4 regions of the Buttiauxella sp. S19-1 genome follow, and region 2 is predicted to be linked to each of the others. Evidence: predicted binding sites of a transcription regulator. Region 2 holds the regulator's gene; each other region holds the start of a gene.
What was found. Region 2 encodes PurR, which represses purine synthesis genes. Its sites were predicted from a motif close to CANGCAAACGTTTGCNTG; they were not measured.

Region 1: the regulator PurR is predicted to act here: its motif matches at 1,964-1,981, upstream of pyrC (dihydroorotase).
Region 3: the regulator PurR is predicted to act here: its motif matches at 1,957-1,974, upstream of purE (5-(carboxyamino)imidazole ribonucleotide mutase).
Region 4: the regulator PurR is predicted to act here: its motif matches at 1,500-1,517, upstream of purT (formate-dependent phosphoribosylglycinamide formyltransferase).

Annotation. Positions count from the first base shown of each region.
Region 1 covers NZ_JAHWLU010000041.1:22,542-26,662, reverse strand. Annotated here, with positions in the region: gene bssS (biofilm formation regulator BssS) at 1-179, opposite strand, end outside; gene dinI (DNA damage-inducible protein I) at 541-786, opposite strand; gene pyrC (dihydroorotase) at 860-1,906, opposite strand; gene MES37_RS11320 (lipoprotein) at 2,041-2,601, opposite strand; gene grxB (glutaredoxin 2) at 2,797-3,444, opposite strand; gene mdtH (multidrug efflux MFS transporter MdtH) at 3,520-4,121, opposite strand, start outside.
Region 2 covers NZ_JAHWLU010000063.1:10,481-14,601, reverse strand. Annotated here, with positions in the region: gene punR (DNA-binding transcriptional activator PunR) at 89-1,000, shown strand; gene purR (HTH-type transcriptional repressor PurR) at 1,039-2,064, opposite strand; gene cydH (cytochrome bd-I oxidase subunit CydH) at 2,357-2,449, shown strand; gene sodB (superoxide dismutase [Fe]) at 2,503-3,084, opposite strand; gene MES37_RS14540 (C40 family peptidase) at 3,216-4,070, opposite strand.
Region 3 covers NZ_JAHWLU010000017.1:56,077-60,197, reverse strand. Annotated here, with positions in the region: gene mnmH (tRNA 2-selenouridine(34) synthase MnmH) at 1-175, opposite strand, end outside; gene purK (5-(carboxyamino)imidazole ribonucleotide synthase) at 298-1,362, opposite strand; gene purE (5-(carboxyamino)imidazole ribonucleotide mutase) at 1,359-1,868, opposite strand; gene MES37_RS06575 (glycosyltransferase WbsX family protein) at 2,076-3,203, opposite strand; gene MES37_RS06570 (MFS transporter) at 3,225-4,121, opposite strand, start outside.
Region 4 covers NZ_JAHWLU010000012.1:32,515-36,635, reverse strand. Annotated here, with positions in the region: gene ptrB (oligopeptidase B) at 1-182, opposite strand, end outside; gene MES37_RS04905 (tellurite resistance TerB family protein) at 276-959, opposite strand; gene MES37_RS04900 (YebG family protein) at 1,077-1,421, opposite strand; gene purT (formate-dependent phosphoribosylglycinamide formyltransferase) at 1,560-2,738, shown strand; gene MES37_RS04890 (bifunctional 4-hydroxy-2-oxoglutarate aldolase/2-dehydro-3-deoxy-phosphogluconate aldolase) at 2,804-3,442, opposite strand; gene edd (phosphogluconate dehydratase) at 3,508-4,121, opposite strand, start outside.

The DNA of each region.
Region 1 (4,121 bases), on a different contig from region 2:
AATTGCCGGGCAACATCCGTGGTCAGCCATAAAGTTTGACCGATTTCAGTTTCGTCGTGCTTTTGCGTATTTGAGGTCAGGTAGTGCAGGCGAAGCATCAGCGCGTCGTAACTATCTACGGTGCTGATGTCCCATCCAACAAGGGGATGGGTCTGGATAACATCACTATTTTTTTCCATCATAACCCCTTTTATACGTGTGTTTAAGACAACGGTTCGCGAGGTTTAATGCTTGTTTCTTGTTTCTTTTTAAATGTGAAGCCAGTTAAGTATATCAATGATTAAGCTATTTCGACGGATAAATAAATACCCCGCAACACTTTTTTTACATAAAGGTGCTTGGTTGCTCAATAAAACCGCAGGTTGTGCTTGGTGAATATCAGAAGATTCTAAGTAATCAGTGTCAGGAGGGAATTATTTGCAGTGTGATTTTTAAACGATAAAAAAACCGGATGGCGACACCCGGCATAAAAATAACGAGGGAAACTTATATTTGAAATAAGCAGCGGCTCAAGCAGCCTGCCACCTTCCATGATGAGTTTTAATCCGCAGAAAACCAGTCGTCAGCGCTTTCCCAGGTCTCTTGCAATATTTCGCTAATACGATCGCGATCTTCTTTGCTGGCCCCTAACACCGAAAGGTTATTAGCAGCAGCGTAACGCACCTGAACGTGATTTGAGTCTTCAGGATAGTGTTGAGTAATTCGGCGTGAGAGTTCAGTAGCAAGCGCATCAATAGCGCCTGGCGGCAGAGATGTAGTTTTAGCAATAGTGACTTCAATACGCATAACAGCCCCCTGTATAATATACTGGATATTTATACAGTCATATTCTGGGTTATGCAACAGGGGGCATGAAAAATTATGCTTTTACTGACCAGGCCACTTGCTCACCGGCGAGGAACGGCACAATGCTGTCATCGGACGTTTCGATGAGTTCCGGTATGTGCACTGGAGTACGCACCAGTTCAATGGATTCTTCATTCACAGGCAGGCCGTAGAAACGTGGGCCATTCAGTGAAGTGAAGGCTTCAAAGTGCTGCAACGCATTCAACTCTTCAAACACCGTCGCGTAAGCGCCAAGAGCAGAAGGCGCGTTAAAGCAACCTGCGCAACCACAACTGGCCTCTTTACGATGACGCGCATGAGGCGCGGAATCTGTACCGAGGAATACGCGGTCACATCCGCTGGCAACCAGCTCACGCAACGCTTCCTGATGAATGCTGCGTTTCAGAATTGGCAGGCAATACAGGTGAGGGCGCACACCACCGACCAGCATATGGTTACGGTTAAACATCAGGTGTTGCGGGGTAATGGTTGCCGCCAGCAGGGAGTTTCCTTCCTTCACATACTGCGCCGCATCTTTGGTAGTGATGTGTTCAAACACCACTTTCAGTTCCGGGAATTGTTGGCGCAAAGGTTCCATAACGGTTTCGATAAAGCGCGCTTCACGGTCAAAAATATCAATATCAGCGTGAGTCACTTCGCCGTGGATAAGCAGCGGCATGCCAATTTTCTGCATGCGCTCAAGCACCGTTTTAATCGCGGCAGTGCTGGTAACACCGTGGCTTGAGTTGGTGGTCGCATTGGCTGGGTAGAGTTTTGCTGCGGTAAACACGCCTTCGTTAAACCCGTGCTCAACTTCATTCGGGTCAAGAGAATCGGTCAGGTAGCAGGTCATCAGCGGTTCAAATTTATGGCCTTGCGGTACAGCATCAAGAATACGCTGGCGATAAGCAATGGCGGCTTCAACCGTTGTCACTGGGGGAACCAGGTTTGGCATCACAATCGCGCGACCATAAGTTTCGCTGGTATAAGGCACCACCGTTTTTAACATTTCACCGTCACGTAGGTGAACATGCCAGTCATCAGGGCGGCGAATTTTTAATACCTGGGGTAATACGGTCATGAAATTGCTCCGGCGTAGGAAGGAAAAAACGATGATTTGTGCCGGAGAGCAAGGATAAGCGCAAACGTTTCGCTTTGCACCATTTTCATCGAGATTTTGTCGGGGGAATGTTGCCCCCGACCAGGAAAAACGGGTTAATCAGTAAATGGGATAATGAGTTGGCCCGGTTTAACCTCAAGTCCCTTGGCGTATCTTTTCGCCAGGTTCTCACCAGTACTGCGGTCTTCGCCCAGCACATAAGCCGGTTGTTGATTAAAGTAATTACGCAATGACTGATTCAGATAAGGAATCAGGGTCTGGACAATGGTCTGCATTTTTTCAGGTTCGACCGTCGCGTTTACCACTTCCATTTCTTGCAAATAAATCGCGCCTTGTTCTTTATTGAACACCGGCAATGCTTTGAGTTTGAGCTTGATAGTGGCTTTTTGATTACCAAATAGCGACGACATCTCCAGATTGGCATCGCCAGTCAACGTCACTTTATTCGGCTCTTCACGGCCAATCGCACTGCTTAAATTGGTTAAAACAATATGGGCATCGGCAACGCCTGGCAGGCCAATATCTTTAGAGAAGTTATTACGTTTATGCAGCGCCTGGTTTATTTCCTGTTCGCTGACCGTGTATTGCGTTAACTGATTGCAACCCACCACTAACCCGCTGAGCATTAGCGCTGCGGCGAAAACAATCTTTTTCATGGAATTCCTTAACATGCTGCATAGAACACAGATCCTGACATAAAGCATTATGATGTCCCAGGGCGGGCTACGCCACCGGAAAAAACCGAAATAGCCGTCATACTTCGAGCGACATCAGAGTTGGCTGCGTTTACTCACCCCAGTCACATACTTGAGTAAGCTCCTGGGGCTGGTAACTCGAATTAATAAGTGTATTTAAACCGCGTGGGACGACAGCAGATTAATTTGTGTCTGTTTAGCCATATTATCGCGATACGCCGCAACACGGCTTGGCCACTCAATACCCGCGACCAGAGTCAGGTTACGCAGCAGTGGGAACAGATGAATATCGTCGTCAGACAGCTCACCGTTTACCGCATTCGGCTGCACAATCAGCTTATCGAGCTTGCGTAAATCATCAGAGATTTTTTTGATTAGCCCTGGCGAATGGTGAAGGAGGTCGGCAAACGAGCCGATCATCGCTTCCTTTTTGTTGACGAAATAAGCACGTGCTTGTGGCGTGGCAAACTCATCAAAAGGTGCTTTCGCCATGCGCGGAATCAACAACTGCTGCACATAGCTATTCACGTGGCGTAACCAGTCGCTAATTGCGGCGTTGGTTGCGCCAGTCAGAAGCGGTTCGCCATCCAGTTTATCGACGTAATGCACGATATCCATGCTTTCAGGCATATAGCGGCTATCGTCTTTTTGCAGGATCGGCGCCATCTTCTTACCAATCATTTTGGTCGGAGTGGCTTCATCGTCATTGAGCAGGACTTTCAACTCAATGGGGATGTTCTTTAAACCAAAAATCATGCGTGCCTTAAGGCAGAAAGGGCAGTGATCGTAGATATAAAGCTTCACGTTTCTCCTCCATATTTATCAGCGAACCAGGTTGGTTAACTATTGAGTATGGGGGAGAAAAGTGAGTGCCGCAAACTAGTTACCGGGTTCGAGCATCGAGGGTTCAATAGGTTTCGTGCTGAATTGCCACCACAGCGCGATAAGCGTGATGAAGCCAATAATCCCTAACATTACCCACGGAAGCGATGGCTGGTTGATACTTTTCCCGGCATCAAACAACCAGCCGCCACCGGCGTAACCAAATGCCCCACCAATGGCCAGACCCAGACGGCTAAAACCCATGTAACTGCCGCGAGCACGGGAATCAGCAAGGGATGCACTCAGCGTTTCCCTGGCCGGTTCAGCAATGATTGAACCGACATAAAACACACAAATTAGCGTGAACAGTTGCTGAAGATTATTGGCAAGGCCAATCGGCAGCATGGCCAGCGACATTAAGAATAAACCTGCCATCAGGCGCTGCTCCAGACGGAAGCGTTTTTCGCTCCAGCGCGCAATCGGGTACAGCAGCGTTAACGAGAGTGCGGCTTCAATGGCATACATCCACTTCACGGCGGCAGGTGTGCCGGCAATTTCGTTGACCATAATCGGCAGCATCAACATCACCTGCACCGCCAGCATGTAATATCCGGCCAGCGTTAACACATAAGTGATGAAGCGTTTATCGCGCAGCACGC
Region 2 (4,121 bases):
TAATCGCCGCGAGAGTGTACGGAGTGCAATTACGCTTGTGAAACGCTAATATTTGTAGGTTGCGTTCAAAAAATTTGTGAGCAAAGAAATGTGGTCAGAATACTCGCTGGAAGTCATCGATGCGGTAGCGCGCAATGGCAGCTTCAGCGGTGCAGCACAAGAGTTGCACCGCGTTCCGTCTGCCATTAGTTATACGGTGCGGCAACTCGAAGATTGGTTAGCCGTTCCGCTATTCGAACGTCGTCATCGGGATGTTGAATTAACCCCTGCTGGCGTCTTTTTTCTCAAAGAAGGCCGCTCTGTTATCAAAAAAATGATGACGACACGGCAACAGTGCCAACAGATCGCCAATGGATGGCGCGGTCACCTGGCGATTGCAGTTGATAACATTGTAAAACCGGAGCGAACGCGGCAACTGGTGCTGGATTTCTATCGCCATTTTCCTGATATCGAATTACGTATCTTTCAGGAAGTGTTCAACGGCGTGTGGGATGCGCTGGCGGATGGACGCGTAGAAGTGGCGATTGGCGCGACTCAGGCGATTCCGGTTGGGGGGCGTTATGCCTTCCGTGATATGGGAACGTTGAGCTGGCGTTGCGTGGTGGCTTCCTCGCACCCACTGGCACAGTGCGACGGGACGTTAAGCGATGATGACCTGCGTGCCTGGCCATCGCTAGTTCTGGAAGATACTTCGCGTTCATTACCAAAACGAATTACCTGGCTGTTAGATAACCAGCGCCGCGTGGTAGTGCCTGATTGGGCGTCCGGTTCGGATTGCTTGAGCGCGGGGTTGTGTATCGGCATGGTGCCGTTACATATTGCCAAACCGTGGGTTGCTTCAGGGAAATGGCGCGAATTAACGCTGGATAATCCATTCCCTGACGCGGCATGTTGCCTGACATGGCAGCAAAACGATGCATCGCCAGCGTTGGCCTGGCTGTTGGATTACTTAGGCGATAGTGACACGATGAATCAGGAGTGGTTACAGGAGCCGCTGTAAGTCTGCTGGATGTCGCTTGCGCGACATCCGACACACACTTAGCGGCGATAATCGCGAAACGGGCCATCAGCCACAGAGCGGCGTTCAATCAGACGCGGGTGAACCTCAATCGACTGCGACTCTTCGCGTTTGTTGACGATTCTATCCAGCAGCATATTAAACGCCGTTTCCCCTAGCGAATCTTTCGGCTGGTGGATGGTGGTCAATGCTGGTGAGAAGTAACGCGCGTTGCGTACGTTGTCGTAACCGATAACGGAAATATCCTGCGGCACGCGCAGCCCCATTTCATCAGCAGCGCAAATAGCACCCATCGCCATAATGTCGCCGCCACAGAATACCGCTGTTGGGCGATGAGACTGGCCGATGATCTGCTGCATGGCGCGGTAACCTGATTCAGGTTCAAAGTCACCCTGAACAATCCAGTTTTCCGGAATGGAAATTCCCGCTTCTTCCAGTGCTTTCATAAAGCCTGCATGGCGGCCGCCACCGGTGTTACGTTCCATTTGCCCGGGAATGGCGCCAATTTCGCGGTGGCCGCGTTCAATCAAATAACGTCCAGCAAGATAACCGCCGTGGAAAGCGTTATCGACCACGGAGTCGGTGAAATCGGCACGAGCCTCGCCCCAGTCCATCACCACCATAGGGATGTGACGGTACTCTTCAAGCATGGTGAGCAATGATTCAGGATATTCAGAGCACATCACTAACAGGCCATCGACACGCTTTTGTGCCATCATCGATAAGTAAGCGCGCTGCTTTTCAAAGTTGTTGTGCGCGTTGCCCAAAATCAGGGTGTAGCCTTTTTCAAAGCAGCTATTTTCCACCGCTTCGATTATCTCGGCGAAATAGGGTGCTTCACTGGAAGTGGCAAGCAGACCAATCGTTTTGGTGTGATTAACTTTCAGGCTTCGTGCTACGGCGCTTGGCGAGTAGTGCAATTCTTTAATTGCTGCCCACACCGCATTGCGCGTTTCTTCCGCCACAAAACGGGTTTTGTTAATCACATGTGATACGGTTGTAGTGGAAACGTTTGCGCGCTTCGCCACGTCCTTGATTGTCGCCATTAAAATTCACTCCGGGCTATATCGTAAACCCTTGATTGCTATTATGTTAAACGTTTGCGTACGCTGACTCCACAGGCAACATGATGGTTGCAGGTATGCCGGGATTGCGACATAAAACGGGAGGAGGGCATTGAATTGACGATACGCAACAAATTAGCGAGGGATTTTGGCCTATCCAGGCGAAAAGTGGAAGAGGGAAAATTGATATCAGATTAAAACCTGGAGGATTTTTATCTCTGGTTGTGGGAAAATCACCCTGACACATCGATTGTATGGATATAAAAGGAGTTTAATGATGAGCACCGATTTGAAATTTTCAATCACGACGACGGTAATTGTTTTGGCTTTGATTGTTTTCGGCGCACTAACTGCCGTACTGCACTGATTTTTACGCTTTGATCAAGATGGGCCGCAAATCGCGGCCCATTTACTTTTGCATTAAGCTGCTAAATTCTTCGCAACAAACGCCCAGTTCACCAGCGCCCAGAAATGCTCAAGGTAGCCAGCACGAGCATTGCGGTAGTCGATGTAGTACGCATGTTCCCACACATCCACAGTCAACAGCGGTTTAGCTGCAGTCGTCAGTGGGGTGCCAGCGTTAGAGGTAGAAACAATCGCTAATGCGCCATCTTCCTGTTTAACCAGCCATGTCCAGCCAGCACCGAAGTTCTTGATAGCAGCATCAGTAAATTGCTGCTTGAACTCAGCGAAGCTACCAAAAGATTTATTGATGGCTTCCAGCAGTTCGCCAGTTGGCTCGCCGCCAGCATTTGGTGCCAGGCAGTTCCAGTAGAAAGTGTGGTTCCAGACCTGAGCGGCGTTGTTAAATACGCCACCTTCGGAAGTACGAACGATCTCTTCGAGGGTTTTACCCTCAAACGCGCTGCCTTTAACCAGATTATTCAGGTTAGTGACATAGGTTTGATGGTGTTTACCGTAATGGTATTCCAGGGTTTCGGCGGAGATATGCGGTGCTAAAGCATCTTTTGCATACGGTAGTGCAGGTAGTTCGAACGACATTGCTAACTCCTTATTATTGTTTACATCTAGACAACACTTTTAGTGCGGGTTTAGGGTAACAAATTGAAAGGGTAAGCAAAAGAGGAACACGCCTGCCCAATGAAGGGCAGGCGCAGATTTTCGACGAATTTTTAACGAATGGTTTTGGAGGTCATGACACGTTTAGCGCCAACATAGTGGCGTTGCCAGTAATCTTCGCTCAAGGAAGTGATTTGGATATCCCTGCCAGAACGTGGAGACTGAATGAACTTACCGTTGCCTACATACACGCCTACGTGATCCGCAGTGCCGCGACCTTGTGTACGGAAGAATACCAGGTCACCTGTTTCCAGCTCACCACGATCCACCGAAGAGGCATCACGCAGGTGATACATTTCGTTAGCAGTGCGGGGAATACGGAACTTCACCAAATCTTTATAGGCGTAATAAACCAGACCGCTGCAATCGAAACCGGTACGCGGTGAAGTCCCACCCCAGCGATACGGTTTGCCAATCTGGCCCATCAATTTGTTCATCGCCGTTTTCTGTGCTTTTTGCACCCGGACTTTATGCGCAGCGGCAATCGTCGTTGGTGGCTCTGCTTTGACTTTCACGCAATGCGTTTTATAACCTTTACGAGGTTTACTGCATTTTTCGGTGAGAGCAACAGGCTGGACTTTCGCGAGCTGAGAGGATTTTTTGCGGTCTTTACTGGCAAGATTTTTTGTTTTAGCACTGCTGGAGTTTTTAGCGGTTTTACTCGTTGAGGCAGTGGTTTCTTTTTTCTTGCTGGTTGTTTTGGAGGTGGTGTTGGTTTTCTTGCTGGCGGTAGTGGTTTTATCTTTACTCTTACTGCTCTTTTCTGTGCTCTTGGTTGTGCTTTTCACAACGTGCGCTTTATGCGCCGCCACGGGACGAGCGTGCTCAGACGCCTGCGTCAATGGTGTATACGGCAAGGTAAATAGCAGAGCACAGAGCGTGATAGAAATTTTTGTTATCCGCGCCACTCGACAATCCCCTGGTTAAAATGAATGCATGATAATTACCATCATGCCCGT
Region 3 (4,121 bases), on a different contig from region 2:
GTTGCTTGTAACAAGTGCCTACCGCGACACGTTCGTCGTCTGACATCAACGGTAAATTCACTGCGGCAGGCATTGTTCCCTGAGTGAATTCAACCGGCGCACGCACGTCGATAAGCGGAATATCGGCGCGCAGCAGATGTTCATAATGTTGAGTATTGGGACGAGCGTTTTGCATGGATAACCTTAAAGCGAGTGAGGCCAGAAACGCTGGGGATTGTGCGCTTTTGCATGCAAAAAAGAAAGGAAGGGGCTGGAATGGCAGGGCGGGTAAGCGATTAACGCTACCCGCCGCTGTGATTAGAGTTTGCTCTGCGCCCAGGCAATCCCACTGGCGTATTCCACGGGTAACAACGGCACCAGCGCTTCAAGCGTTGCGCCCAGTCTGTCGTTATCGCTGTCATTGAGATTGAGATGGCCGACTTTACGACCTTCACGCACGTCTTTGTCGTACCAGTGTAAATGCACCAACGGCAGTTTCAGCCAGTCGTAATTTAAATCGGTACCGATAAGGTTGATCATTACTGACGGTGAATTAACGACAGGTTGCGGCAACGGCAGATCAACAATGGCGCGCAGATGCAGCTCAAACTGGCTGATAGATGCGCCGTTTTGTGTCCAGTGGCCGCTGTTGTGCACGCGCGGTGCCAGTTCGTTAATCAGCAACCCGGCAGGCGTGACGAAGCACTCCATCGCCATCACGCCGACATAGTTCAGCTCATGCAGAATTGCCGAAAGCAGCGCTTCCGCTTGCTGCTGTTGCTCAATGTTTGCCTGCGGGAAAACTACGCTGGTGCGCAGAATACCGTCCTGATGCAGGTTGTGAGTTAGCGGATAAAACACCGTGCTGCCATCATGCCCGCGTGCGCCAACCAGCGAAACTTCGCCGGAAAAGTTAATGCCTTGCTCAACGATACACTCGCCGTAGCACTCATCGGGCAATTGGCTGGTTTCATCGCTGCGCAAACGCCACTGTCCGCGTCCGTCGTAACCGCCAACGCGACGCTTCACAATCGCCAGTTCGCCAAGGTTGTGGAACACGTCAGCCCATTGGTCACGGCTGGAAAGCAACTGCCACGGCGCAGTGGCCAGCTCAAGCTTATCGAACAGCTGTTTTTGCGTCAGGCGGTCGGCAATAATCGGGAAAACATCGCGGTTCACAAATGCATTGTGGCGCGCCAGTTCGCGGGTGAGGGCGGTTTCAGGCCAGCGCTCAATTTCTGCGGTGATAACACTTTGCGCAAATGGTACGGCTTCAGGTTCAGCGTCAAGACCCACCGGATAAACCGCGATGCCCAGCGGTTCGCCCGCCTGGCGCAGCATTCTGCCTAACTGGCCGTTACCCAACACGCAAACGCGTTTCATGCTTCACCCCGTGGGTCCGGGTTTTCCAGCACTTCGTCGGTCTGGCTTTGACGCCAGTCTGCCAGGCGCTGACTGAGATCTTTATCGTGCAGAGCGAGAATTTGCGCCGCCAGTAAAGCAGCGTTGGCCGCACCGGCTTTGCCGATTGCCAGCGTACCAACCGGAATACCGCGTGGCATTTGAACAATAGAGTAGAGACTGTCGACGCCGCTTAAAGCCGCGCTCTGGACTGGCACACCCAGCACCGGAACCAGGGTTTTCGCCGCGATCATACCCGGTAAATGCGCCGCACCGCCTGCACCTGCAATAATCACCTGATAACCGTTGCTGCTCGCCTGTTCGGCAAAGCTGAAGAGTTTATCGGGAGTGCGGTGTGCGGAAACCACTTCAACGTGGTGTGGGACATCAAGGGCGGTGAGGATTTCTGCGGCAAACTGCATGGTGGCCCAGTCACTTTTGGAACCCATGACAATGGCGATACGCGCCGGGGTCTGGTTGGAGGACATGCGTCTCAAAACTCCTGTGGGTATGCAAACATCACCGAACGTGGCTCGGTCGGTCAGAAGGGCTCAGAGAATAGCATGAACATGCAGCAAGGAAAACGGTTGCGTGGCGATTGTTAATGCCAGATTGTCCTGTTTCCTTACATGATAAAAGTGAGAACGATGCGGAGATAAAATTCCGCACCGGGAAGCGCCTCTGGATACATTACTTTAGCCAAATACTTTTTTGACGGCTGCTAAGTAGCTAAAACCATTAACGGTGTCTGGCTCGAGATAGCTCCCTTCCGTCCATTCGTTCCACGCGTTGATCGTACAAACGGGAAATACCGATTTTTCTGTATCCATAAAGTTCTTAACGTCCTGCAGCGCCTTTTCGAATTCCGCAGGGGAATTATCCGTATACACCGGGAACCAGGGATAGCCAATGTCTTCGAAGCAGTCGGTTTGCACCGTTCTGGGGGAAGAATCCCAGCCCACTGTTACGTTGGGAATATAAGGGAGCGCGTGTTGGCTGCTCAAGCGTGCATGTTCGGCTTTGGCGCATTCGCGGATCTCGTTGTAGGGGCAATCAGGAAAATGACCGGGTGTAATATGATGAACCCACACGTAGCTGGTCACGCTGTCAATTCCCAGATACTCAATCACCTTGTCAGCATCGGTAAGCGTATTTTCGGTTGGTAAGGTTTCTATACCCCATACCACGGCATTGAGATGCAATTCGCCCAGCCCGCGCGCGCGAATTTTTGCTCGAAAATCTTCCAGCACTCTTTTGGTATTGCTCAGCCCACCCAGGCCTTTAACCAGGCTCATCATCTCGTAAATCGAAAAATAAAATTTCCCGTCTATCTTCCAGTAAGAAGGATGAGTGAAATAGCGTTCAATAATATGCTCGGTTGCATCTATAAATATCTGCTCGGAGACAGCCCCCGTGAGGCGGGTAGGGTAAGGCTGATAACGGGTAGCCGGATGAATTTCCAGCCAGTCATGGTTGGCCCACATAATGGCAAATTTAACATCACTATTGTTGGCGGCGTTTAAATAGCCTTCGTCAAGACAGCGTTCAAGAAATGGCCCCTCCTGGTGCCAGTACCAGTCAAAGATAAAGGCAGAGATCCCGTGCCCGGCGGCTGCGCTAATTTTCTTTTCCATAACCACAGGGTCAGCCTCATCTTCATAACCCCATAGCGGCACTTTAGGTTGCATATGGCCGACAAACCGGGGGGTAGCATTTTTCACCAACTCCCATTCAGTCCAACCTTTGCCGTGCCATTGCTCTACTTTAGGATCACAGTGGAAATTGGGGAAATAATATGCAGCCACTTCATATTTTCTTTGCATTATCGTCAGTCCTTTTACGTATTAATGATTGTTTTGAATAATATCTGCCTCGGAATTAAACTCATTGCGCTGGTTGCCATGAAAGCAGAGCCAACCGATAACCATACCGACGCCAGCCATACATGAGAGGACGGTATATAAAAAAGTTGTTCCCATTTCGAGTAATAAGGGGGTCACAAATGCCAGTAGCCCGCAGGTCAGCCTGGATACCGCAACGATGATGCCCTGCGCCGTTGAGCGTAACATCGTGGGAAATGATTCCTGCGACCATACTTTCATAATGCCTTCAAGTGCCAGCCCGGCCCCTGTGCTGGTAAATAACATGGCGCAGAACCAGGAGAAGGGTGCAAAGTTAAATAAAACCGGCATAACAAACCCTGCGGTATAGAAAAATGCGCCAACAATAAATCCGGTCATTCTTTTGGGAGTATCAACCAGTTTCATAAAGGCAACCCCGGAGACAATACATACCGGAAGCATTAATAAGCTCCAAAATGAGTGGGTTTCAATCGGTATACCGACGATATTAACGGCAATATATGCACCAAATTGCCCACTGGTGTTAGCCGCCAGATTAGTCAACATATAGAAAAGACAAAGTGCGATAAACGGAGTGAGATATTTTCTGTTAAATAAATCTTTGAATGAGGCTGTTTGGGCGCGAATCGTTTTTACTCCACAGAGGCGTTCATGGTGTGCGGCCAACCACAGGGGAGATTCAGGGATAAGCGAGCGCAGGATTAATAATGCGATACCAGTAATTCCAATATGGAAGTAAAGAATTTGCGCGCCTAAAATGCCCCAACTGCCGACTACTGAAGCGATGGCCATTGATACGCTTACGCCGCCAGCCCACAAAAGATTAGACAGTCCAATAATTTTCCCGCGATTTTTATCCGTTGCCGCCTCCGAGATGGT
Region 4 (4,121 bases), on a different contig from region 2:
AAGCGTTCTTGTAGCGCCTGTTGCGTGCTCATGACTTGATGGCCGTAATCATTTTCCTGATGCAGATAATCAAGTACTTGCGCATCTGCGCGCTCGTCGTCGCGCAACCAATAATAGTTATCGATGCGGGTATCGCCATGAACTGACATGGTGTGAGGAATTTTTTTAGCTTTTGGTGGCATGTCGATTTTCATTTTTGAGTTAACACCCTGTAAGGGTGGCAAATTAAGACAGCCTTGCAAGCGTAACGTGGGATTTTGAGAAAAATGCCGGGGTTAACCCGGCAGATTGAGTTTCTGTTGCTGAATATCTTTTTCAATACCTTCGCGCACATCTTGTGGGATTTTTAGCGCATCGCCTAACGCACTGAGATAGCTACGTTCCATAAAGTGGTCGATATCGATTGCCGCACAGCTGAGGAAATAAAGTTCCAGAGCTTCTTCTTCGTTATTAACGCCTTGGACCAAACGCTGTGGATCGAGCGGTTGATCGATAGCCTGTTGAATCAGCGTACGGCCTGACTCTTCAATACCCGCATCCCGCAACTGTTGTTCGATTATCTGGCGCTCTTTGTCATCGATATGGCCGTCACTTTTCGCGGCAAAGACCAATGCCATTACCAGACGCTGGGTCCGCACATCAACTGGCGATTGTTGCTGCCCAAATTGCGGCTCCCCCTGATGGGTTTCACGGACGCGATCTTTATATTTGCTCCACATCACGCTTCCAGCGACTGCCCCACCGCCAACCAACAGCGCGCTGGTTCCGTATTTAGTGAGTAATTTACGCGATGATTTACTTGCCAGCAGTAACCCCGCTAAGCCACCCAGCGCGCCAGGTACCAGTAATTTGCTCAGCCCCTGAGGATCTTGAGAGGGTTGATTGTGCCTGGAAGATTTTTGGCCGGGCTGTGTCGTTTGTCCCAGCATAGACTGAAGCTGCTGTAACCAATTACTCATGAGAGACACCCTTGTTTTAGAACATAGCCACTGAGGTTAGGTGAAAGGCTGTCAAGAAGTGTCTGATAAGACTAAAGATGAGAAAAGAACCGCGCCGGTATTCCGACGCGATAAAACTTAAGCGGCTTTGGTGCGTTTACGTGGATGTTCGGCTACTTTATCATCAGAAGCCTCTTCTTCAGTAACGACTTCAGGCGTTTCATCTGCTGCTGTTGCCGTTTCCAGCTCTGGCAATTTGCCGCTTTTCAGTACGGTCGAAAGCACATCTTTGTTTTCTGCCATCCACATGGCCAGCACGTCATTTTGGCCTTCTTCGAGAGCAATTGGGCTTTGAGTGAGCCAGTCACTCAACACTTCGGCCAGGTCGAGCATTTTGTCATAGGCGTCTGCGTCCTTTTTACTGGCAAATGACATTTTTTCTTGCCCCTCTCGTACTACAACGTATTTGATTTCAACCGCCATTTTGCAGCTCCGGCTTAACTGTTTATTTAAACAGTATAATAATATTACCCTTGCATCGCAAGCGGGAAAGTCGCTGCGTACGCAAACGTTTTCGTTTATAATTCGCCGGTCTATTTTCTCCGTTTGGGTATACAGATTATGTCAATGTTGGGAACAGCGCTTCGTCCTTCAGCTACACGTGTGATGTTGTTGGGTTCAGGCGAATTAGGAAAAGAAGTGGCAATTGAATGTCAACGTCTGGGGCTGGAAGTGATTGCCGTAGACCGCTACGCTGATGCCCCAGCGATGCACGTCGCGCACCGTAGTCATGTCATTAATATGCTTGATGGTGCCGAACTTAAAAAGCTGGTCGCTGCTGAAATGCCCGATTTTATCGTTCCCGAAATTGAAGCCATTGCCACGGATATGCTGGTAGAACTGGAGCAGCAAGGCCAGAACGTTGTCCCGTGCGCCCGAGCCACTAAGTTGACCATGAACCGCGAAGGTATTCGTCGTCTGGCAGCTGAAGAGTTAGAACTGCCCACTTCAAGCTACCGCTTTGCCGATAGCGAAAGCGCTTTCTTGCAAGCCGTCGAAGAAATTGGCTTCCCTTGCATCGTTAAACCGGTAATGAGCTCTTCAGGCAAAGGGCAAAGCTTTATCCGCAATGCCGACCAGTTAGCCAAAGCCTGGGAATACGCTCAACTCGGTGGCCGGGCAGGCAAAGGACGCGTCATTGTCGAAGGGGTGGTGAATTTTGATTTTGAAATCACTTTGTTGACCATCAGTGCAATCGATGGCGTGCATTTCTGTGCGCCAATTGGTCATCGTCAGGAAGACGGCGATTATCGTGAGTCGTGGCAGCCACAAAAGATGAGTGATGTTGCGATTTGTCGCGCGCAGGAAATTGCCGAGAAAGTCGTGAAATCCCTGGGGGGCTTCGGGTTGTTTGGCGTTGAGCTGTTTGTCTGTGGCGATGAGGTCATTTTCAGCGAGGTTTCCCCGCGTCCACATGATACCGGCATGGTGACGCTGATTTCTCAGGATTTGTCAGAGTTTGCATTACATGTCCGCGCCTTCCTCGGCTTGCCAATTGGCGATATTCGCCAGTATGGCCCGGCGGCTTCTGCGGTGATCCTGCCAGAATTAACCAGTGATAACGTCCAGTACGGTAACGTCGCGGGTGCGGTAGGTGCCGGTTTGCAGGTGCGTCTGTTTGGTAAGCCGGAGATTGAAGGTAAACGCCGTATGGGTGTCACGCTGGCAACAGGTTCTAGCGTGGAAGATGCGATTGCGCGTGCGATTGCCGCAACCAAAGCGGTTATCGTCAAAGGATAAAAAAACCGGTCACATCGTTATCTATGTGACCGGTTTTACGCAGCTACAACTTAAAGAATGGCGTATTATTTCGCGCCTTCAACCGCTTCACGAGCAAGCTGAGTAATACGGTCGTAATCACCTGCTTCCAGTGCGTCAGCCGGAACCAACCATGAGCCACCGATACACAGAACGCTTTTCAGTGCCAGGTAATCACGGTAGTTAGCCGGTGTGATCCCGCCAGTTGGGCAGAAACGAACCTGAGAGAATGGGCCCGCAATAGCTTGCAGTGCTTTGGTGCCACCATTCGCTTCAGCCGGGAAGAATTTGAATTCTTTCAAGCCGTAATCCAGACCCAGCATCAGTTCAGAAACAGTGCTGATACCCGGAATCAATGGAATTGAGCCTTCGGTTGCCGCTTTCAACAGTGGCTCAGTCAGACCCGGGCTGATAGCGAACTGCGCGCCAGCTTCGGTCACTTCTGCCAGTTGCTCTGGGTTCAGAACGGTACCCGCACCAATAATCGCTTCTGGTACTTCTTTAGCGATAGCGCGAATCGCGTCCATTGCACATGGAGTACGCAGAGTCACTTCCAGAACGCGCACGCCACCAGCAACTAATGCTTTAGCCATTGGTACTGCGTGTTCCAGTTTGTTAATTACAATAACCGGGACAACCGGCCCTGTTTTCAGGATCTGTTCCGCAGTAGTTTTCCAGTTTTTCATCTAATAAGGCCTCTTCAACCAACTTTATAATTCGTTTCCAGTGCGGCAATTGCTACATCTGGTCCTTAAAATTTAATGCAGGTCGCGCCCTGTTCCGCGCCAGATAACTGTTCGCGTAACGCGCTAAATAGTTCACGGCCGGTTCCAACGCGATCAGCGCTGAGGTCCGGGTGATATGCAGTGCGTTTTGCAAGCTCTGCATCATCGACCAGCAATGTCAGTTCACCCGTTTGACCATTGACGCGAATCATATCGCCATCACGGACTTTCGCCAGCAACCCACCATCATAGGCTTCTGGCGTAACATGGATTGCTGAGGGCACCTTACCTGATGCACCCGACAGTCGTCCATCAGTGACTAACGCAATTTTGAAACAGCGGTCCAATAATACCCCAAGTGGCGGCATAAGTTTATGTAATTCTGGCATGCCATTCGCTTTTGGCCCTTGATGGCGCACAACAACCACGCAGTCACGGTCCAGCAGACCTGCTTCAAACGCTGGCAAAACGTCATGCTGGCTTTCAAAGATGACGGCGGGAGCTTCGATAATTTGATTTTCCACGGGAACTGCAGAGGTTTTCATTACTGCACGGCCGAGGTTACCGCTAAGCACTTTGGTGCCGCCGTGTTTGGAGAATGGTTTTTCAAAGGTTGCAATGACATCGGTATCGAGTGCGG